2 linked regions of the Desulfosarcina ovata subsp. ovata genome follow. The main gene of each other region encodes a partner of the protein of the gene in region 2 in a complex. Links are inferred from orthologs where the notes say so. Each region holds a gene or a part of one and is shown on either strand. Other genes may lie near its edges. The genes, in order: GN112_RS03080 and GN112_RS33475.

Region 1 (9,967 bases), 6.9 Mb from region 2 along the record:
TTTGCGTTTCGGTCATGGAGAACCCCACTTTTTGGGCTTCATAACTGACGACCATGGGATTATCCGCTATCAGATCAATCCGTTCCTTAAACAGCAGTTCGACACTTTTCCGATTTGAACCAAATATCCTGAGTTGTTGATTGTCCACGAAGCCGTGAGATAACAAGTGCTGATGCATTGCCGCGCCCCGGAGAACCCCGATGGTATATTTTCTGGCATCATCCAGTGAGGTGATGGTGATATCTGTTCGTTTCTTTAGTTTGTACAGGGATATTTCGGCATTGAATACCGGCGCCACCCATATGAAATTATTTTCCCGCTCTTTGATTCTCATAAGGGGGTAGATCAAAACGTCCTTCTGATCCGCGGCTGTCACGATTGCCCGTTTCCACGGGTAGAGATAAAATTTCGCTGAAAGTCCGGCCCGGTCCAAAACAGCCGTGACAATTTCCGTACTCAACCCGGTAAGCTTGCCGTTCTCCTCATATGCATAAGGCGCCCAGATGGTAGTGAGCACGGTAATGTCATGGGCGGCTGCCAAATTTGAAAATATACTGAAAATACTAAAAAAGAGTACGATTCGAACCAATAATTTCATGGCAATGAAATTTATCGGAGGGAAATCCGTATGTCAAATAATAACAGTGCAATCAACAAAAAACAATTTTTTACTCAGAGACAACCCGGTTCTTGCCATTGGTTTTCGCCTCGTAGAGACATTGGTCGGTGCGGTCGATAAGGCTTGTTACGGTATCCCCTTTCCGGTAGCAACCGACGCCAATGCTGACGGTAACCGACAGCACATCAGTGGACGGCGTGTCATCGGCGGCGTATCTGCCCGCGGCGATGGTTTGGCACAGCTGTTTTGCTTTTTTGGTGGCATGGCGCAGGGATGCACCCGGAAGAACCAGGGTGAACTCTTCTCCGCCGTAACGGCCGAGGAAATCGTCTTTTCGGATAACACTTTTGCATTTCTCGGCAAAGGCAAGCAGCATCCGGTCACCGACGGTATGACCATAGGTATCGTTCAACTGCTTGAAATCGTCCAGATCCATCATCAGCAGGGAGAAGGGCGTCCGGCTAACACAATTGCGATCGACCAGTCCCGCCAAATAATGGTCCAATGCCTTGCGGTTGTTGACGCCGGTCAAAGCGTCGGTATTGGCCGAATGCCGGGCGCGACTGAGTTCTTGTTTCAGGACTTCCACCTGACTGGAAAGCGCCTCCAAGGCTTTTTGATCCTGGTTTTCCTTTTGTCTGACCATTTCCCGCAGTTTGTCGACTTCGCGGATCATTTCGTTTTTTATGCGTTTGATATCGTCCAGTCGGGTGATTGCGTCGAACCGCTCACCCTGGGAACGAATGGAGGTATAAAAATCGCGGTTTCCATCGTCCAGTCCGGTCATGGCCGCCGTCATCAGGTCGATGATCTCTCTAAATTCGGTTTCGCGCTCTGCCAGATATGTTTTCTGCCGCTGGATATGATCCAGGATTTTGGTTTTATCTCGCTCGAGGTGGGTGGCGATGGTCCGGGTTTTTTCCTCTGACTGAAAGCGTGCCTGAAGCCGTTGCAAAACGTGTTTGAACGCTTCGGCATCGATTTCGGTGATATCCAGGGTATATTCGCGCAAACAGAAAAAGAGAATCTGGATGCTGTCCAAGAAGAGATCCATTCGCTTCCGGGCAGCGTCGATCGTCCTGTTTAGTTCAACTGGATCCGGATCGGTGGCGGATGGTTTGCCAAGGCGTATCATCATTCCAGACCCTTATTTGCTTCCGCCCAGAATCCCACGAATGGCCGCGGGAATCTCTGCCGGCATCATGACCACTTTGGCATTTTGGGAGGTGGCCAGGGCTTTGAGTGACTCCACATATTTTTCACCGATCAAATACATGACCGGGATTTCGTTTTCCCCGATGGCTTCGGTGACTTTCTGAATGGCCCGCTGGCTCGCTTCGGCCAGAACAACCTTGGCCTGACCGTCCCGTTTGGATGCTTCCAGGCGACCTTCGGCCTCAAGAATGGCGGCGGCCTTTTCCCCATCCGCCCGGGTGACCGTTGCCCGCCGTTGACGCTCGGCGGCCGCCTGTTCCTCCATGGCCGCCTGCATGGTTGGGGAAGGGTTGATGTCCTGGATTTCAACGGTCTTCATGGTAATGCCCCAGTCGGCGATATCATCGGAAATGGCGGTTTTGAGTTTGGCCTTGATCTGATCCCGAGAGGAGAGCGCGTCGTCAAGGTCCATTTCACCGACAATGGAGCGCAGTGATGTCTGCACCAGATTCTGGATGGCGATCTGGTAATTTTCCACGCCGTAAACGGCTTTTTCCGGCGAGATGATATTGATGTAGGCCACGGCGTTGGCAATGATCACCGCATTGTCGCGGGTGATCACCTCCTGGGATGGAATGTCCAGAACAATATCCTTGGTGGTCACCTTATGGGCTACCGTATCGATATACGGGATGATGATGTTGAGGCCCGGACCAAGGGTTTTGTGAAATTTGCCCAGCCGCTGAACCACATGCTTGCTGCCCTGGGGAACGATGCGGACCCCCAGTACGAGGGTAACGATGACAAGCACGACAAAGATAAGAGCGATGATCAGGGTTTCCATATTTCCTCCATGATATAAGATATTGGTTGACGGAGAATCGTTTTTCAATGCCCATCGACGGATGGGCACGGGCTATCGCTTCCGGACCACCAGTGTATTGCCGGAAATATCGACAACACTGACCCGGTCGCCCACGCCGACCGTCGTATCGCAAATAAACGGCCACTCTTCGGCGCCGAGCAGCGGCGTGGTAAAACGGACCATGCCCCGGCTTCCCTGTCCCGGCTGGCGAATCACCTGGCCGGTTTCACCGATCGCGGCTTCACGGGAAATCCCGGCTTTTGTCCGGTCGGTCATTTTCGGCCGGATGTATTTGAACCTAAAGTTTCCTAAATTCAATCAAGCCGCCATGCGCAGCAGTACGTCCACGAGAGAATTAAAGACGGATTTGCGTGGCACCGGGAAGAGCCTACCAAAATCCTTGTCCATCGCGGCCTTTGTAACGGATCGGCGGACATCCGAAAAGGCAAAATGACGGCGGCCGCCGACGGCATGCCGGCGAGATGGCGTTTTCTCGACCCGGCTGGCGTAAATCCAGGCGACGGTGGTCGCCAGCATGCAAAAGTGCAGATGGTTGCTGACGGCCTGCGGATGACGGCTTTGCGTGTCAGCGCTGCCGATGTCGTTTTTCAATTCCTTGAATAAGGCTTCGATCTTCCAGCGGGCCCCATAGTATTCGATAATCTGCTCAGCCGAAAGGGACAGGTCGGTGGAATAAAGTGCCACCCACTGTGTCTTACGATAGACCCAGACCACCTTGACCGCACATCGGATGGTCTTGAGCATCACCACGCGTTCATAGGCTACGATGTTCCGGTTGCGGCCATACAGGTTGACGATGTATTCTTTTGCCAGCGATTTGAATCGAACGGCCAACGCTGCCGCATTCCCCAGCTTGCGGCCATATTTACGCGGGCGGCCTTGTCGTCCGGTCGGAGGTGGCGGCAGTTCAAATATTGTGCTGTTGGATCGAAGCCTGGAAATCATATCCACCCATATGCCCAACTGTTTTTTCAATGGCTTCCACAGGCCGCCATTGCCGAACCATGAGTCGGTGATGATGACAATCCGTTTTCTGGGAAACACCGCGGCAATCTCACCGATCATGTCGACCGCCATGGCAAGCTTGCTCTTGAATGTCACTTCCGGTCCATTGCTGTCACGGTTCATTCGTTCGATGGTTTTCTTCAGGAGGTAGAAACGATAACTCAGCGGCAGACAGGCCCAACGTCCCTTGATCATCTTCAACAACCCCACAGCAACGATGTTCTGGGCCCACGGATACCTGGACTGGTTTTGCTTGGCAGCATGATCGAAAACCTTGTCGCAGGCGAAAATCTTCTTGCCTGTCTTGGCGTTGATACTGTCATCCAGAGCCAGCATTAACCGCCCACCGGTCGTTGGCAGCGGAATCAATTTCCACAGCGTGGGCCATAACCGTTGCCATGGAATCCGTGGGGATGCCATGAAGGTATAGAACTTTTTACGACTGATCCCGGAAAAGCCGAACACCGTCTTCAAGCACCGTAGAATGTTTGAGGTCCTCGATGAGGCGAAAGGAACAATGATCGCCACGATCGTGTATACGAACCATATTCCCCGTTCCTGACCTTTACTGGACTGAGCAAATTCGTTTTTGAGTTTTTCAAGGATGTCGTGTAGGATAAGCATGCGAGGCCTCCGGTTGGGTTGTTTGTTTGTGGAAGAAGAAACATACCACAACCGAGCCTCGCAATCAACATTAACATACTGTATTAACTAAATATTTGATCATATTGCCAAAAATCGGTCCCGATATCTGTAATGATTTCAATAGGTTACAGGCGACCGCCATTTTGCTAACCATCTGTTATTACAGGAAATATTAATATTCTTCAGTAGTACTCACCCCGCCGGGCTGCTTTCAAAAAGGGGAAACTTTAGTTTGAACCATAGAAAGGTAAAGCCACAGGATGCGATGGCCCAGACAAACAGTTGCGAGGAAAAGCTCAGTCCCTTGGCCATCAGCATCAAACCGGAAACCAGGATGGCACCCAGGCCGAACCAGAAAATGGTGAAGCTGGGGATGAAGATCTCCACCATGATCAAAATCATTCCGAACACCAGCCAGTGCCAGTATTCAACGTTTACATGCATATCATTCTCCTTGGCTTCAACAGCATATCGGTAGTTTTTGGCAGAGAAAAAGCAAAATTTCCAATTTGGTGGGGCAGGTGGGGCAATTTTGAATCATTAGCACAAAACCGCAGACGCTGGAAGCAGCCCCATTCGGTTGTTAGCGCCAGGGTAACCGCATTTGGACGGTTTTCTGTTTTTCGCGGCCAAGGACCGCTCCTACACGTTCTTACGATATGGCTGTTTAATGGGTTGCGTTGTAAGAGCTGGCCATGCCTGCGACAACGGTTTTCCATAGAGGTTGCCAAATGCGGTTACCCTGGCGTTAGCGCAACTGCGGGTTGATCAAACATCCGGACTCGTCTATAGTTTTCAAGGCGCGGATCAACACCAATCTGCGCACATTGAAAACCGAACCCGATACAGCTAACCAGAAAGTCCATTAACGCCCATGAACACACCCGATCTGACTGTCGACATCGGCAACCTCGTGCTCGAAAATCCGGTCATGACCGCTTCGGGAACCTTTGGCTATGCCCGCGAATTCGAGCCCTACATTGACCTGAACCGCCTTGGCGGAATCATTGTCAAAGGGCTCTCCCTGACGCCCGCCAAGGGCAATCCGCCGCCGCGGATTGTGGAGACGGAGTGCGGCATGCTCAACGCCATCGGCCTTGAAAATGTGGGAATCGATGCGTTTGTGCGTGACAAGCTGCCCTTTCTGCAGAGCCTGCGGCCGCCCGTTATCGCCAATATCTATGGCAAGACCATTGATGAATACGCCCGTCTGGCCGAACGCCTCGAGTCGGCAACAGCCGTGAAAGGGGTGGAAGTCAACATCTCCTGTCCCAACGTGAAGGAGGGTGGGGTGGTTTTCGGTTCGGATCCCAGGATCGCTGCCGAGGTGGTCGCCGCGGTTCGCCGGAAAACCAGCAAACACCTGATGGTCAAGCTCTCCCCCAATGTCACCGACATCGCCGTGATGGCGCGGGCGGCCGAAGACGCGGGTGCCGATTCCCTCTCGGTGATCAACACCATCACCGGCATGGCCGTGGATCTTTCCACCCGACGACCGAAACTGGCCAACATTACCGGCGGGCTTTCCGGGCCGGCGATCAAGCCCATTGCCTTGCGCATGGTCTGGCAGGTGGCCCAGGCAGTAAAGATACCCATCGTCGGCGTGGGCGGTATCATGAACGCCACCGATGCGCTGGAGTTCCTGATGGTCGGCGCCACGGCGGTTCAGGTGGGTACGGCCAATTTCGTCAATCCCACGAGTACCATGGAAATCATTTACGGCATGGCCGCCTGGCTGAGGCAGGAAGGCATTGATGACGTCAAAAAGCTGATTGGCAGCCTGGTTACCGGGGTGTTGGGCTAAAGCAGTATAGATGCAAGCCCATCAGACTCTCCTTTCTCTCCAAAACTGTTGAAATCTCAAAGCGGTCGTGCAGTGGCAGTATAATTCGGCGATCCTGAATGTGAAAAATCTTACATACTTTCCCAATAAGTATCCTTTTTATTCCTCATCTTTCTGTCCGTATCGGGTAAGTCCTCTTCGTTAAACTTTCCAAATAAAGTCGCTGTGCTTGCGCAACATTTTGTTTTTTATTGGCAAAGAGATAAATATGAATTTTTATTATTGTTGGTGTGCAATTTGCTGTATCTATCGCTGATATAGAGGAATAGAGCGATTTTAAGATAAAAATTCATAAATTGGGAGGAACAAATGAGAAAATTAGGCGTAGCTGTACTTATATCTATTTTTTTATTATGCCCTGTTGTTGCGTCCGCTAATTCGATCACTACTGACCAATGTTTAGGAACGGTGACCTTGGTTCTTTCGGTAAACGCTGCTGAAACTGAAAAGGTTGTTCTCGACGATGATTCTGTTCACAACTACTATACAGATTACGAAGCGTTTGCTAATGGAAGTGATACCCCCGTGGAAATCTTCTGCGTTGAAGATGAAGCCGCCCATTTGGGTCCGAAGATTGAATACTCTTTATACACACTGGCCTCTGATGATTATACCAACAAAGTGGTTGCTTGGATCGCGGAAGAGTATTGGGAGAGTGAACAGAAGACGTTAGCCCAATTGGCCATCTGGTGGTATTTAGAGGTAATCGAAAACGTTGATGATATGCTTTTGGTGGAAGACATATATGATATTTTAGCTGCTGCTGAATATGCTGCCCTTGATCCATCCAATGATTATACAAACAATTGGTTTCTGGCAACATTGGGCGGGGAACAGGACTACCTTATCCGCGCAACGGCCCCCGTTCCCGAACCCGCCACCATGCTGCTCCTGGGCACCGGGCTCGTCGGCCTGGCCGGAGCCAGCCGGAAGAAATTCAAGAAATAGACAAAACCCTCCTGAAACGGTTTGTCTAAAAAAAGGCGGACATCGTGCAAACGATGCCCGCCTTTTTCATTCCCGTGATGATCCAGAAACTACAAGGTCTGCGACGCCTTCAACGGATGCGCCTTCAGGTATTCCAGCCGATTCAACCCGTTGATATAGGCTTTGGCGCTGGCCGTGATGATGTCCGGATCGGAACCGCGGCCCAGGGCTACCAGGCCGTTTTCCCGCAGGCGCACGGTCACCTCGCCCTGGGCATCGGTACCGCCGGTCAGGGCACTGACCGTGAAGCGCAGCAGTTCGGCGCTGGCACCCGTCAACTGGGCAATCGTGTTGAAAGCCGAATCAATGGGACCGTTGCCGTAGTTGGCGCCCTTTACGGAGCGGCCGTTGATGGCCAGTTTGACACTGGCCATGGGCATGACGGTGGTGCCGCAGGTCACATGCAGGTATTCCAGGGAGAAGACTTCCGCCGTTCGCAGCACGCCTTCGGTAACCAGGGCTTCCAGGTCCTCGTCCATAACATGTTTTTTCTTGTCGGCCAAATTCTTGAACTGCTTGAAGACGATCTTCAGTTCTTCTTCGGACAGATCGTATCCCAGCCCCTTCAGATGGGTGTGCAGGGCATGGCGGCCGGAATGCTTGCCCAGAACCAACTGGTTGCGGCTCAGACCGATGGTTTCAGGTTTCATGATTTCGTAGGTCATGGGGTTCTTCAATACCCCGTCCTGATGAATGCCGGCCTCGTGGGCAAAAGCGTTGGCGCCCACGATGGCCTTATTGGGCTGGACCATGATACCGGTGATCATGCTCACCAGGCGGCTGGTCGGGTATAGGTGCGCCGTTTGAATGCCGGTTTCGAAGGGCATGAGATTCTGGCGCGTCTGCAGCGCCATGACCACCTCTTCCATGCTGGTGTTGCCGGCCCGCTCGCCGATGCCGTTGATGGTCACCTCGGCCTGCCGGGCACCGACCTGGATGGCGGCGATCGTATTGGCCGTGGCCAGTCCCAGGTCGTTGTGGCAGTGAACGCTGAGTGTCGCCTTGTGCATATTGGGCGTGTTGGCCATCACGTATTTCACCAGTTCGGCAAACTCGTCGGGAATGGCGTATCCCACCGTGTCGGGCAGGTTGACCGTGGTGGCGCCGGCCTCGATGGCCGCCCCGAACACCTGGCACAGGTAATCGCGGTCGCTACGCGAACCGTCCTCGGCCGAGAACTCCACGTTGTCGGTGAGGGATTTGGCGTATTTAACGGCATCAACGGCCGCGTTCAGCACTTCTTCACGGTTCATTTTGAGTTTGTATTTCAAGTGCAGGTCCGAGGTCGCGATGAACGTGTGGATGCGCGGTTTTGCAGCATGCCGGACGGCGCCCCATGCCAGGTCGATGTCTTGCTTGCTGGTTCGCGCCAGGCCGGCGATTTCACTGTTTTTTACTCGTTTGGCAATTTCCGAAACCGCTTCAAAGTCGCCTTCGGACGCTGCGGGAAAACCCGCTTCGATAATGTCCACACCCAGTTTTTCCAACTGCACGGCTAGCCGCATCTTCTCATTGGTGTTCATGCTGGCGCCGGGGCTCTGCTCACCGTCCCGCAAAGTGGTGTCAAATATTTTTACTCGCTCGGGCATTGCTTTTCTCCTTCATGGGGCATGTCTGTTTGCGTGGTTGATTACTGACAACCTATTCTGCCGATCATAAAAGTTTGTCAGACAATGCCGAGCATGGGCCGCGGGATATGCATGCTGGCGAATCCCGCGGCGTTGGTACCTTCCTTGATAAATTGCATTGTATGTTGAGTCCTTGATCGAATCGGGTTGCAGGTGAGTCGGCGGTTGCCGATTTGGCGACCGCCGCGGATGCGTTTGAATTTATAGATTGCACGATACAGGAGCCGGCGGTTGCTCATTGCCGGCATGCACACCCGGCGATTCCTGATTCTTCCGGGCCGCTTCCTTGGCCAGTTTGAACTGAAAGCTGTCGGCCAGGGCCTGCCAACTGGCCTCGATGATATCTTCGGAAACGCCGATGGTACTCCAGATCTGATCCTGGTCGCGGGACTCGATGAAAACCCGCACCTTGGCCTCGGTTCCATCGCGACCGTCGACCACACGGACCTTGAAGTCGACCAGTTTCATGGTGTCCAGATCGGGATAGAAGTTGCCCAGGGCTTTTCTCAGGGCATTGTCCAGGGCACTGACCGGACCCAGGCCTTCGGCGGCGGTGATCTCATGACTGTCGCCCACCGAGATTTTGATGGTGGCGTGGGCCGAACAGGGAAAATCCTTGTCTTTTTCAATGGTTACCCGAAACGACTCCAGGTCGAAGAGGGGTTTGAACTGCTCGGTGAATTTTTCCAGCATGATCTGAAACGATCCGTCGGCCACGTCGAACTGGTAGCCTTCCTCTTCCATCTGTTTGATGGCGGCAACAATGGCCTTGCTGTCGCAGCCGTTGGCACACAAGTCGACCCCCATCTCCTTGGCTTTGTACTCCACATTGCTTTTGCCGGCCAGGTCGGACATCAGGACCCGTCGCTGATTACCCACCTGTTCAGGATCCATGTGCTCGTAAGCGCGGGGCTCCTTGATGATGGCACTGACGTGAATGCCGCCCTTGTGCGCGAAGGCACTGCGGCCCACAAACGGACGACTGTTGATGGGAACGATGTTGGCGGTCTCGCTGACATAGCGGGAGATACTTTTCAGGCCGCTGAGTTTTTCGGCAGGAATACAGGGCCGGTTCATTTTGGCACACAGGATCGGAATAATTGTCGTCAGATCGGCGTTGCCGCAGCGCTCGCCATAACCATTGATGGTTCCGTGAACCATCACCGCACCGCAATTCACCGCTGAAATAGAGTTGGCCG
Region 2 (10,006 bases):
ACAGCCGACTGCTGGGCACGTTGACCCGCATGCGCGACATGGGCAACTCGGTATTGGTGGTGGAGCATGACGAGGAGACCATTCTTGCCGCCGATCATGTGGTGGACATGGGCCCCGGCGCCGGAATGAAGGGCGGCCATGTGGTCTTCCAGGGCACCCCCGCCCAGTTGCTGGGCGATGCCCATTCACTGACCGGCAGGTATCTTTCCGGACGGCTGCGCATTGATCTGCCGGAACGCCGCCGGCCCGCCGACCAGGGATCAATCCGCATCACCGGTGCCTGCCAGAACAACCTGAAAAACATCGACGTGACCTTCCCCCTGGGGGTGCTGACCTGCGTCACCGGGGTTTCCGGGTCGGGCAAGTCCACCCTGGTCATCGAGACCCTTTACCGGGCCGCCCGACGGCGTCTGCAGCAACTCAACCTGTCGGCCGGTCACTTCGGGGCCATTGCCGGGCTTGAACGGGTCGATAAGATCATCGACATCGACCAGTCTCCCATCGGTAAAACCCCACGCTCCAACCCGGGAACCTATACGGGTCTGCTGTCACCGATCCGCGATCTGTTCAGCCGTACCCCGGAGGCCCGCATGCGCGGGTATAAACCGGGCCGCTTCAGCTTCAACATGCGTGGGGGGCGTTGTGAAGCCTGCGGTGGCGACGGTATTATCCGCATCGAGATGCATTTTCTGCCCGACGTCTATGTCCCCTGCGATGTGTGCCGGGGCAAACGCTATAACCGGGAGACACTGGAAATCCGCTACAAGGGCAGAAACATCGCCGAAGTGCTGGCCATGACGGTCAATCAGGGGCTGGCCATGTTCCAGAATGTCGAGGCCATCCGCACCAAGCTCCAAACCCTGGCCGATGTGGGGTTGGGCTATGTTCCCATCGGCCAGTCGGCCACCACGCTGTCCGGCGGGGAGGCCCAACGCATTAAACTGGCCCGTGAACTCAGTCGGCGCAGCACCGGTAATACACTGTATATTCTCGACGAACCCACCACCGGCCTGCACCCCGACGATATCCGCAAATTGCTGGGTGTGCTCGGCCGCCTGGTGGATGCCGGTAATACGGTGGTGATTATCGAACACAACCTGGACGTCATCAAAACGGCCGATCACGTCATCGACCTTGGACCGGAGGGAGGAGACGGTGGCGGATTCATCGTGGCGGCGGGCACCCCTGAGGATATCTGCCAGGTCGAAGATTCCCACACGGGCCGCTACCTTAAAAAGGTTCTGGGAAACCGCATGCCGTCATGATTCGCTGGCGGCGCATAAAAAAAGCCCCCTGCCACAGCAGGGGGCTTTTTTTAGGTGCTGGGTACTGAAAAATCAGTGTTAGCCAAGCAGTCCGGCGATGGCGGCAGCCTGGGGATGCGCGTAGATCAGGATCAGGGAAACAACGAGTGCGTAAATACACAGAGATTCGATCATGGCCAGACCGATCAGCATGGTCACGGTGACTTTACCGGAAGATTCGGGATTGCGGGCGATGCCTTCAACGGCGGCCTTGAGGCCCATGCCCTGTCCGAGGCCACAACCGAAAGCGGCGATTGCAATACCAAACCCAGCGGCGGTCACACATGCGATAAAAAACTGTAATGCTTCCATATTCTCCACGTCCTCCTTAAAAAGATTGATAGTTGTTAGGGCTTCTTCCAGTTACCCCAATTCGATTGAACCTGAGCCAATCCACCCGGCGGGTCTGATCCGCTGACCGGCGGATCGGCATTCATCCAAAGTATGCCGGCTACCGCATCAGTGGGCGTGTTCCATGGCTCCTGAGAAGTAGATGATGGAGAGCAGGAAAAAGACAAATCCCTGCACGAAGGCCACAAAAATACCCAGAGCCATGATCGGCAGCGGCGCAAAGAAAGCACCGGCCAGACCGAAGAGGATCGCCAGAACGATCTCGTGTCCCATCATGTTTCCAAAAAGACGGAAAGAGAGGGAGAGAATTCGAGCCAAGTGACCGATGATCTCAATGATGAAGATCAGCGGCGACATCCACCAGACCGGTCCCATGAAGTGTTTGATGTATTTCGCACCATGATATTTGATACCAATGACGTGGGTGAAGACCACGACAACGATAGCAACGGATGCAGTGGTGTTGAGATTGGCGGTGGGCGGAAAGAATCCGGGGATGATTCCGATCAGGTTACCGATAAAAACATAAAGGAAAACCGTACCCGCCAAAGGGAACAGCCAGCGGGCCTCTTCACCGGCCGTCTCCACCATGAACTCCTCAATTCCGGAAACGATCACTTCGAACAGGTTCTGGGTCTTTCCCGGAATCATGGAAATGGTTTTGGTGGCCAGGGCGCCGCCGATGATCAGAATCGCCATGAGCACCCAGGAGTAAACCACATGGGTATAAGTGTGGGCGAAATGTCCCAGGCCGATCGCTTCAAAAATCTTGACGAAAAATAGATAGGGATGCTCCATCCTTAGACCGCCTCCTTGAAAATTAGTTTTTTAAGCTCAACCATGGTGGCCAGGGTGATGCTGACCACCACAACGGAAAGACCGAGAAACAGACCGATGGGATTCACCACCTGCTGGCGGATGAGAAAAAAGATGATCACGCCGCTGATGATGAAGCGGATGTAATATTTAACGAGAACCACATTGGGAGATGCCAGCCGCGACGGGCGGAGCGCGTTTTTCAGCGTTCTGGCCAGAAGATGAAAGTTGATCGTAACGATCAGGCCGCCGAAGATCAGCCCCCGGGCAAACGAGGGAGAAGTGGCCACGAACCCCAGCAGACTGACAGAGGCCAGAAGCACCCAGTTGGACCGTGTGACGAATGTGAGTAAGCGCTGCTGAATGTTCACTGTAGGCGTCGTTTCTTCGCGGCTTCAGGTCACAGTTTACGGCTCTTCTTAATCGCCAGGCCGATGTTGCGGTATCCGGCGGCGATACCGAGCCCCAGGAAAACAAGCATCAACCATGGTGCGGTGTCAAAGCGCCTGTCCAGATACACCCCGATCCCCAACCCGATAAAGATGGAGAGTGACACGGAGAAGCCCAGGCTCGAATAAAAAGCCAGGTCCCGTATCCAGGTTCTTGTTTCTTTTTTCATGGGAGTCGACCTTTCTCCGAAGATAGCATGGCATCGGATAAGGTCTTGATCGGAATACGTGCCTCTACCATAGCTGATTTTTCAAGTCAATCTTAAAGTGTTACGTCTGACGGGCACGGTCACCAGACCAGTTCGCGGGCATCGAAAACCGGGCCGTCCATGCAGACGTGGCGATACCGCGCCGCATCGCCGCGCGTCTGAACGGCACACCCCAGGCAGGCGCCCATGCCGCAGGCCATCATGGCTTCGATGGAGACCTGGCAGGGAATGTTGCGCGCCAGGGCGATGTCCGCCACGGCCTTGAGCATGGCCGGGGGCCCGCAGGCACAGATCAGGTCGGCCGCACCGGCATCCAGGGTTTTCATCAAACTTTTCGTGACCACCCCCATACTTCCCTGGCTGCCGTCATCGGTGGAAATGTCCAGCAAAAATCCGGGCAGGTCGAACTCACCGATACAGACCAGGTCATCTTTGGTTCTCCCGCCGATGAACACCACGCAGCGATCCAGCGCCCCCTCTCGTTCCAGTAGCGACTGCGCCAGAAAACGGATCGGCGGCACGCCGACCCCGCCGGCCACCAGAATCAGCTGGCGGCAGTCGTCCGGCACCAGAAACGCGTTTCCCAGCGGCCCGATTACCGACAACCAGTCTCCGGCGCGGCAGCGGGCCAGGGCTTCGGTGCCCTTGCCCACCACCTTGAAGAGGATTTCGATCCCGGTCACCTGTTCCCCGTCTTTAATCAGCCCCAGCAGGGAAAAGGGCCGGCGCAGCAGGGGACGGTTCTGGCGGCCCACGCGAACCATGACGAACTGCCCGGGCCGGGCGGATTCGAATCCGGCGCTACAGGCCAGCCCCAGGCGCCAGTATCCTTTGGCCGCCGCCTGATTCCACAGCACGATGGCATCCTGAATGATCATGCGTTCAATTCCTCACGTCCCTATCGTAAAATTTCCTTTTCAAGCAGCCCTGCCTCCGTCAATCAACGATTTCCACCAACCGGTTCGTCCAGACCGATCAGTGCGGCCAGCCGGCCGGTTTGCCGCGACACCCGGTAGGAGAAAAAAAGATGCGGGTTGCAACGGGTACAGATATCCGCACCAAACAGGTTATCCGCCGACAGACCGGCAGCGACCAGTTGATGCCGGCTGATGCGCCAGAAATCGAAATGGCACGTCCCCACCCGAAACCGCCACAGCGGCTCGGGGATCTCCGTCCGATAGTTGACAAACTCGGCACAGCACGGCCCCAGGGAAGGCCCGATGGCAGCCGTCATGCCGCCGGGGTCACAACCGAACCCAGTGATCATCCGGGCCACCGTATGGCCGATGATGTTGGCCACACTGCCCCGCCAGCCACTGTGAACGTTGGCCACCACCCGCTTGACCGGATCGACCAGCATCACCGCCTGGCAGTCGGCGGTCTGGATCAGCAGACGAATGCCGGGCACATCGGTGATCAGGGCATCGGCGGCCACCGGTGCCGTCTGGATGGCCGCGTCACGGTCACCCAGAGTTTGCCGTGTAATCACCCCGACGGTGGTCCCGTGATTCTGGCGGCTGTACACATGAATGCCACCGGTAAGCCGGTGCAGCCACCGGCGATTGGACGTGACCGCCACCGGATCGTCGCCAACACCGAAACTCAGGTTCATCCCCTCGAAAGGCGGCCAGCTGGCCCCGCCCGCCCGAGTGGTGATCGCGTGGATCACTCCCGGCAAACGATTCAAGGCCGGGAATTGAAACAGCTGGTTTTGCTCTCTTTTCAGCAGCAGCAAGGGACACCGACTCTCAACCGTTTTTTTCAACAGCATCGTCTTTGGAGCCGCCGAGGGTCACAGGGCCCTGGCCAGGGTGAGCAGATCAACCCGTTCGGCGCCGGCCTGCAAAAGCGTCCGGGCGCAGGCATCGGCAGTGGCGCCTGTGGTCAGCACATCGTCCACCAGCAGCACCCGTTTCCCGGCGGCCTGGCCGGGCTGCCTAACCCCAAAGGCATTTTTGATGTTCCTCCGGCGCTGCCGCCGGTCCATGCCGGTCTGGGGGGGCGTGGCCCGCCGGCGCACCAACAGATCGCGGACGATGGTGCCTCCGGTGGGGAGGTTCCAGTGCCGGATCAGCAGGTAAGCCTGGTTGAAACCGCGCTGGCGGAAACGCCGGCGGTGAAGGGGCACCGGTGCGACCAAATCGATCTCGCCTGGCTCCCAATGACGCCGGAAGACGTCCAGCAGCAAGTCACCCAGTGGGACGGCCAAGGCGACGATCCCCCTGAATTTCAGCGCATGAATGGCGGATCTCAGGGTTTCGTCGTAAATGCCCAGCGCACGGGCCCGGGTAAAGGCCCCCGGTCGCTCCAGGCAACGGCCGCACAGATGATTGTCGCCTTCCCGGCTTTTAAAAACCAGACCGCAGCGACTGCAAAAAGGCGAGGATACCGCCGTCCAGCGCTGACGACAGACCGGACAGAACTGATCGGCCAGGGCCTGGGACAGATCCGGGTCTGCCACGGCCCCGTCGGTTGCGGGCCGCTGTGAACCGCCGCGCAGGAACAGGTGACCGCAACGCCGGCAACAAAACGGGAAAAGGGCATCAATCGCGCTAAACAACCAGCGCCGAACCACCGGCCCGCCCATCGCCCGGCCCCTACCGCCAGTGTCTATTTCATCAGGCTGACAATCGCTTCGGCAAACTGGGAGTATTTGATTTTCTCTGCATTGGCCATCGGCCCCACCTCCTTCCTGAGAGGAAATGTTTGGTTCATCGTTCACCATTGGACGGTCAGTGCTGTTCATGCCGCTGACGATAGGTTTCAAAGAGCACCACCGCGGCGGCAGCCGAAGCGTTCAGCGAATCCACGCGGCCGCACAGAGGGATGGAGACCAGGAAATCGCACGCCTGCCGCACCAGCGGTCGCAGTCCCTTCTCCTCCCCGCCCACCACCAAAGCCAGGGGGCCTTGCAGATCGGCCTGGAAAACGGTTTGCTGCGCTTCCATGGCCAATCCGGCCACCCAAACGCCTTTTTTTTTCAGCCATTCGATGGCCTGGGTCAGGTTGGTCACCTGACAAAGCCGGGTGTGTTCCAGGGCACCGGCCGAGGCCTTGGACACCGCCGGGGTGGCCCCGGCGGCACGGTCCTTGGGAATCACCAGGGCATCGACCCCCGCGCAGTGCGCAGATCGCACGATCGCCCCCAGGTTGTGGGGATCTTTGATGCTGTCCAGAAGAACCAACAGGCAGCTGCCATCGCCACCGGTTTCGGGCAACGAGAGCGATTCCAGTGTCGCCATGGGCAACGGCGAGGCCGTCATGGCCACCCCCTGATGGTGGTCGCTGCCGCAGGCCGCGCGCAGCGCCTCTACCGTCACCGTCTGAACAGGGATACCGCGCGGTTGGGCCAGTTCGATGACGCGGCCCTGGCGCTCGGAGGGCACCTGGCGATCCATCATCACGGCATTGATGCGCCGCCGGCCGGCCATCAGCGCCTCCATCACCGGGTGGAAGCCGTATAATACCTCCCTGGCATTCGGTCCGGGCCGCCGCTGGCGGTTCTTGGGAACCATCTCAGTCGGCCTCACCTTTCAGGATGCGCACAAACCGGTCGATGGCCGCCGGCAAGTCATCGTTGACCACCACGTACCGGTAGCGTTCCTTCTGGGCGATTTCCGCCTTGGCATTGCGCAGTCGTTTTTCGATCACGTCCATGTCGTCCTGGCCGCGGGCGGTAAGCCGCTGGCGCAAAGCCGCCATGGAGGGGACCATGATAAAAATCGTGATGGTCTGCGGATACCGCTCGAGGATCTGCCGGGCGCCTTGGACGTCAATGTCCATGAGCACATCCCGCCCGGCGGCCAGATGGCCGTCGATAAAACGGGCCGAGGTACCGTAGTAGTTGTCGTGCACCTGGGCCCACTCCACCCACAGGCCTTTGTCAATGCCTTTTTGGAAATCCTCGCGGCTGACAAAGAAGTAATCGCGCCCGTCCTGCTCCCCGGAACGCGGTGGGCGGGTGGTCGAACTGACCGAGTAGACCAGGTCCGGCAATTGCTTACGGGCGGCCTGGCACAAGGTGCTCTTACCGGCACCCGACGGGGCCGAAACCACAAAAAGACGACCACTGCCAGCAGATTTATCCGGTGCGACCGGATCATTGGGGGCCATCGGGTCCATTCACACTCACCTTTTCCTTTTTCAAATCCTCGAACCGCTGGGCCACGGTTTCGAACTGGATCGCGGACAACACGATATGATTGCTGTCCATGACAATGATGGCCCGGGTCCGCCGTCCCTGGGTCGCATCCACCAGATGCCGCTGTTCGCGGGCCTCGTCCTTGAGCCGCTTCATGGGCGAGGAACTGGGGGAGACAATGGCCACCACCCGTTCGGCCACCACCGTGTTGCCGAAACCGATATTGAGCAGTTTTTTTTCCATGATCAGCGCTCCCCGATCCGCTCAGTGGGTCTACTCGACATTCTGAACCTGTTCGCGCAATTTCTCCAGCTCCGATTTCACCGCCACGATCGTGTGGGACATGCTCGCCTTGCCCGATTTGGAGCCCATGGTGTTGAACTCGCGGTTGAACTCCTGCAGCAGAAAATTGAGCGGCCGGCCGGCCGGTGCGTCGTCGGCCATGAGCGAGCGGAACTGCTGGATGTGGCTTCTGGCCCGCACGATCTCCTCGGAAATATCGCTGCGGTCGGCCAACAAGGCTGCTTCCTGGGCAATGCGGGTCTGATCGATCTCGACGATGCCATGGGTCAGCGCCTCGATGCGCTCGACAAGCCGCTGGCGGTACATTTCAGGCACCTGACCGGCCTGCGCGTCGATCTCTGCCAGCATGGTTTCGATGGCAGCCAGGCGCTGTTTGAAGTCCTCGGCCAGATTGGCCCCCTCCACCCGGCGCATGGCGTCCAGATCGGCAAGCGCCTTGGCTAGACACGGCTGTAACTGCCGCCAGACCGCATCCACATCCTTTTCCACCTCTACCGTCTGGATCAGCCCACCTGTGGCCAGGACCGTCTCCATGGCGACGGGGTCGCTTTTTCCCAGGGCCTGGTTCAGATCGCACAGCGCCCGATGATAGGCTTTCGCCCGCGGCAGGTTGACCTCGAACACCGTGCTCGCCTCGGACTCGTCCTGGATGATCACACGGATCTCCACCCGTCCCCGGGCCACGGTCCCGGCAATGCGGGTCTTGATGCGCTCCTCCAGCGGTTCGAAACCGTGGGTCAGTTTCAGGGCCACGTCCAGGTGGCGGCTGTTGTACGTTCGCACCTCGATACGGAAGGTGAACGGCGCGACCTGCTGTTCCACCCGGGCGTAGGCGGTCATGCTCTTGATCATGAAAACTCCCCGCCGGCGTCGGGCGATGCACTGCCGGGCAGCGCATCCGGCTTCCGGGCCAGCTCTTTTTTAAGGTCGATCATATACTTATTTCGAACCAGGGTTAAAAAGTCAATCAGACGCCGGTCGGCATAGTCCGGGTAGGTCCATGGCAGCGTGCGAAAAACGCCTTTCCGGTAAATCAGGGTCAGGTCGGCATAAATCCCCTCGCCGATGTAGATGCGGTGAGTAAAATTCTTCCCGGTGGCCAGGACAAAGCGTTCGGGAAGCAGGTAACCGGGATCGATGTTCACCCGGCGCCGGCCCCCGCGTTGAAGCGTGTTTTCCAGTTCGTTGGTCATCCGTTTGATCGCGGCCAGCCGGGTTTGTTCGATCAGCGGTTTGAAAACCATCAGCCGACGGAAAAGGGGCGCCCCCATCTCCTTTTCGTAGTAGCTGGTAAAATCAAAGTCGAGCCAGGGGCTGATCATGTCCACAGGGCCCAGTCGGGCCTGCAGCATCCCGGCGATGTCCGCGGCCAGGGATCGCTCCTTTAAAAAAAATCCCACGATCGGCTTGGCCGGTTTGGGGGGCTGGGGGCGGCTCATGGATAACCGGATCGCTTACGCAGTGGCCAGGGGTTTGGCTTCTTCGATGAGCATGATCGGAATATCATCGCGGATTTCGTAAACCAGTTTGCAGGCATCGCAGACCAGGCCGTCCTCGGCCTCGTTGAGATGAATGTCGCCTTTGCATTTGGGGCAGGCAAGAATGTCGAGCAGTTCCGGGTTAATGGCCATGGGTTTCTCCTCTATCGGGTTGATTGCCGTTGGATGACAGTTTGCGGGCGATGGCGGTGGTGCTGTGCCCGGGCAGGATATCCACCAGGCGGACCTGGCCGCCGTAGGCTTCGACAACGTTTCTGCCGACCACATCCTCGATGCGGTAATCCGCCCCCTTGACCAGGATGTCCGGCTTGAGCTGGCCGATCAGGGTCAATGGGGTGTCTTCGTCGAAGAAAACCACCATATCCACATCCTCCAGGGCGCTCAGGATGGCGGCCCGGTCCTCGCCGGGCAGGATGGGCCGGCTCTCGCCCTTGAGCCGGCGAATGGAGGCATCCGTGTTCAGGCCCACGATCAACCGGTCGCCCAGATGGCGGGCCTGGTGCAGCAGGCTGACATGACCGGGATGCAACAGATCGAAGCAACCGTTGGTGAAAACGATGCGCTGGTCGGCCTGCCGCCAGCGGGAAAGCCGCGCCGCGGCCTCCTGGGGGTCGGCAACCTTCCACAGCGTTGAAGACGGCCGCGACTGCCCGGTGTCGGCCAGTTCACGGACCAGTTCGTCCATGCGCACCGGCTGCGTGCCGACTTTCGCAACCACGATACCAGCCGCCACATTGGCCACCCCGGCGGCAGCGGCAACATCCAGCCCCGCGCCCACACAGGCGGCCAGGGTGGCGATGACCGTGTCGCCGGCACCGGAGACATCAAACACCTCCCGGGTGCGGGCAGCAATCATCACCGGACCGTTGGCATCACCGAAAAGGGCCATCCCCCTGCCCCCCCGGGTAACCAGCAGCCAGTCGAGGGAAAGCCG

The links.
Region 1: the proteins of GN112_RS33475 (region 2) and GN112_RS03080 are in contact, whole or in part, in a crystal structure (PDB 5UE9), measured with the Lactococcus lactis proteins. The link is inferred for Desulfosarcina ovata subsp. ovata from one-to-one orthologs. Residues at the interface, in WP_023189152.1 of Lactococcus lactis: Leu4, Gln5, Ala47, Ser48, Met49, Leu50, Leu51, Arg52, Arg53, Met95, Leu98, Arg223, Met224, Ala225, Cys226, Ile228, Gly229, Ala230, Cys231, Tyr232, Ala233, Val235, Glu236, His237, Asn243, His244, Ala245, Lys247, Glu250; in WP_025017116.1 of Lactococcus lactis: Gly25, Phe27, Phe29, Glu32, Tyr33, Lys35, Tyr36, Lys48, Phe56, Thr60, Pro61, Arg62, Val63, Ala64, Glu65, Thr66, Ala67, Ser68, Gly69, Met70, Ile74, Gln77, Pro223, Glu251, Phe274, Ala275, Pro277, Phe278.

The regions. Positions count from the first base shown.
Region 1 is NZ_AP021879.1:684,650-694,616, forward strand. The notes cover bases 4,234-7,149. They hold GN112_RS03080 (dihydroorotate dehydrogenase), read left to right. Parts: upstream 4,234-5,184; coding sequence 5,185-6,114; downstream 6,115-7,149. Other genes in these bases: GN112_RS03070 (IS701 family transposase), read right to left, coding at 4,234-4,289; GN112_RS03075 (NfeD family protein), read right to left, coding at 4,503-4,754; GN112_RS03085 (PEP-CTERM sorting domain-containing protein), read left to right, coding at 6,463-7,101. In the rest of the region: GN112_RS03050 (substrate-binding periplasmic protein), read right to left, coding at 1-598; GN112_RS03055 (diguanylate cyclase), read right to left, coding at 669-1,757; GN112_RS03060 (SPFH domain-containing protein), read right to left, coding at 1,767-2,618; GN112_RS03065 (NfeD family protein), read right to left, coding at 2,691-2,915; more of GN112_RS03070, read right to left, coding at 2,958-4,233; GN112_RS03090 (2-isopropylmalate synthase), read right to left, coding at 7,191-8,729; cimA (citramalate synthase), read right to left, coding at 8,970-9,967.
Region 2 is NZ_AP021879.1:7,618,126-7,628,131, reverse strand. The notes cover bases 2,109-5,063. They hold GN112_RS33475 (dihydroorotate dehydrogenase electron transfer subunit), read right to left. Parts: upstream 4,008-5,063; coding sequence 3,210-4,007; downstream 2,109-3,209. Other genes in these bases: GN112_RS33465 (ComF family protein), read right to left, coding at 4,922-5,063; GN112_RS33470 (purine nucleoside phosphorylase YfiH/LACC1 family protein), read right to left, coding at 4,070-4,900; GN112_RS33480 (AtpZ/AtpI family protein), read right to left, coding at 2,872-3,090; GN112_RS33485 (ATP synthase subunit I), read right to left, coding at 2,456-2,842; atpB (F0F1 ATP synthase subunit A), read right to left, coding at 2,109-2,453. Also shown: excinuclease ABC subunit UvrA, read left to right, coding at 1-1,265; atpE (ATP synthase F0 subunit C), read right to left, coding at 1,344-1,616; more of atpB, read right to left, coding at 1,764-2,108; more of GN112_RS33465, read right to left, coding at 5,064-5,716; 23S rRNA (guanosine(2251)-2'-O)-methyltransferase RlmB, read right to left, coding at 5,862-6,644; gmk (guanylate kinase), read right to left, coding at 6,646-7,251; GN112_RS33450 (DUF370 domain-containing protein), read right to left, coding at 7,229-7,513; GN112_RS33445 (YicC/YloC family endoribonuclease), read right to left, coding at 7,544-8,425; GN112_RS33440 (DUF4416 family protein), read right to left, coding at 8,422-9,012; GN112_RS33435 (Trm112 family protein), read right to left, coding at 9,028-9,204; bifunctional D-glycero-beta-D-manno-heptose-7-phosphate kinase/D-glycero-beta-D-manno-heptose 1-phosphate adenylyltransferase HldE, read right to left, coding at 9,194-10,006.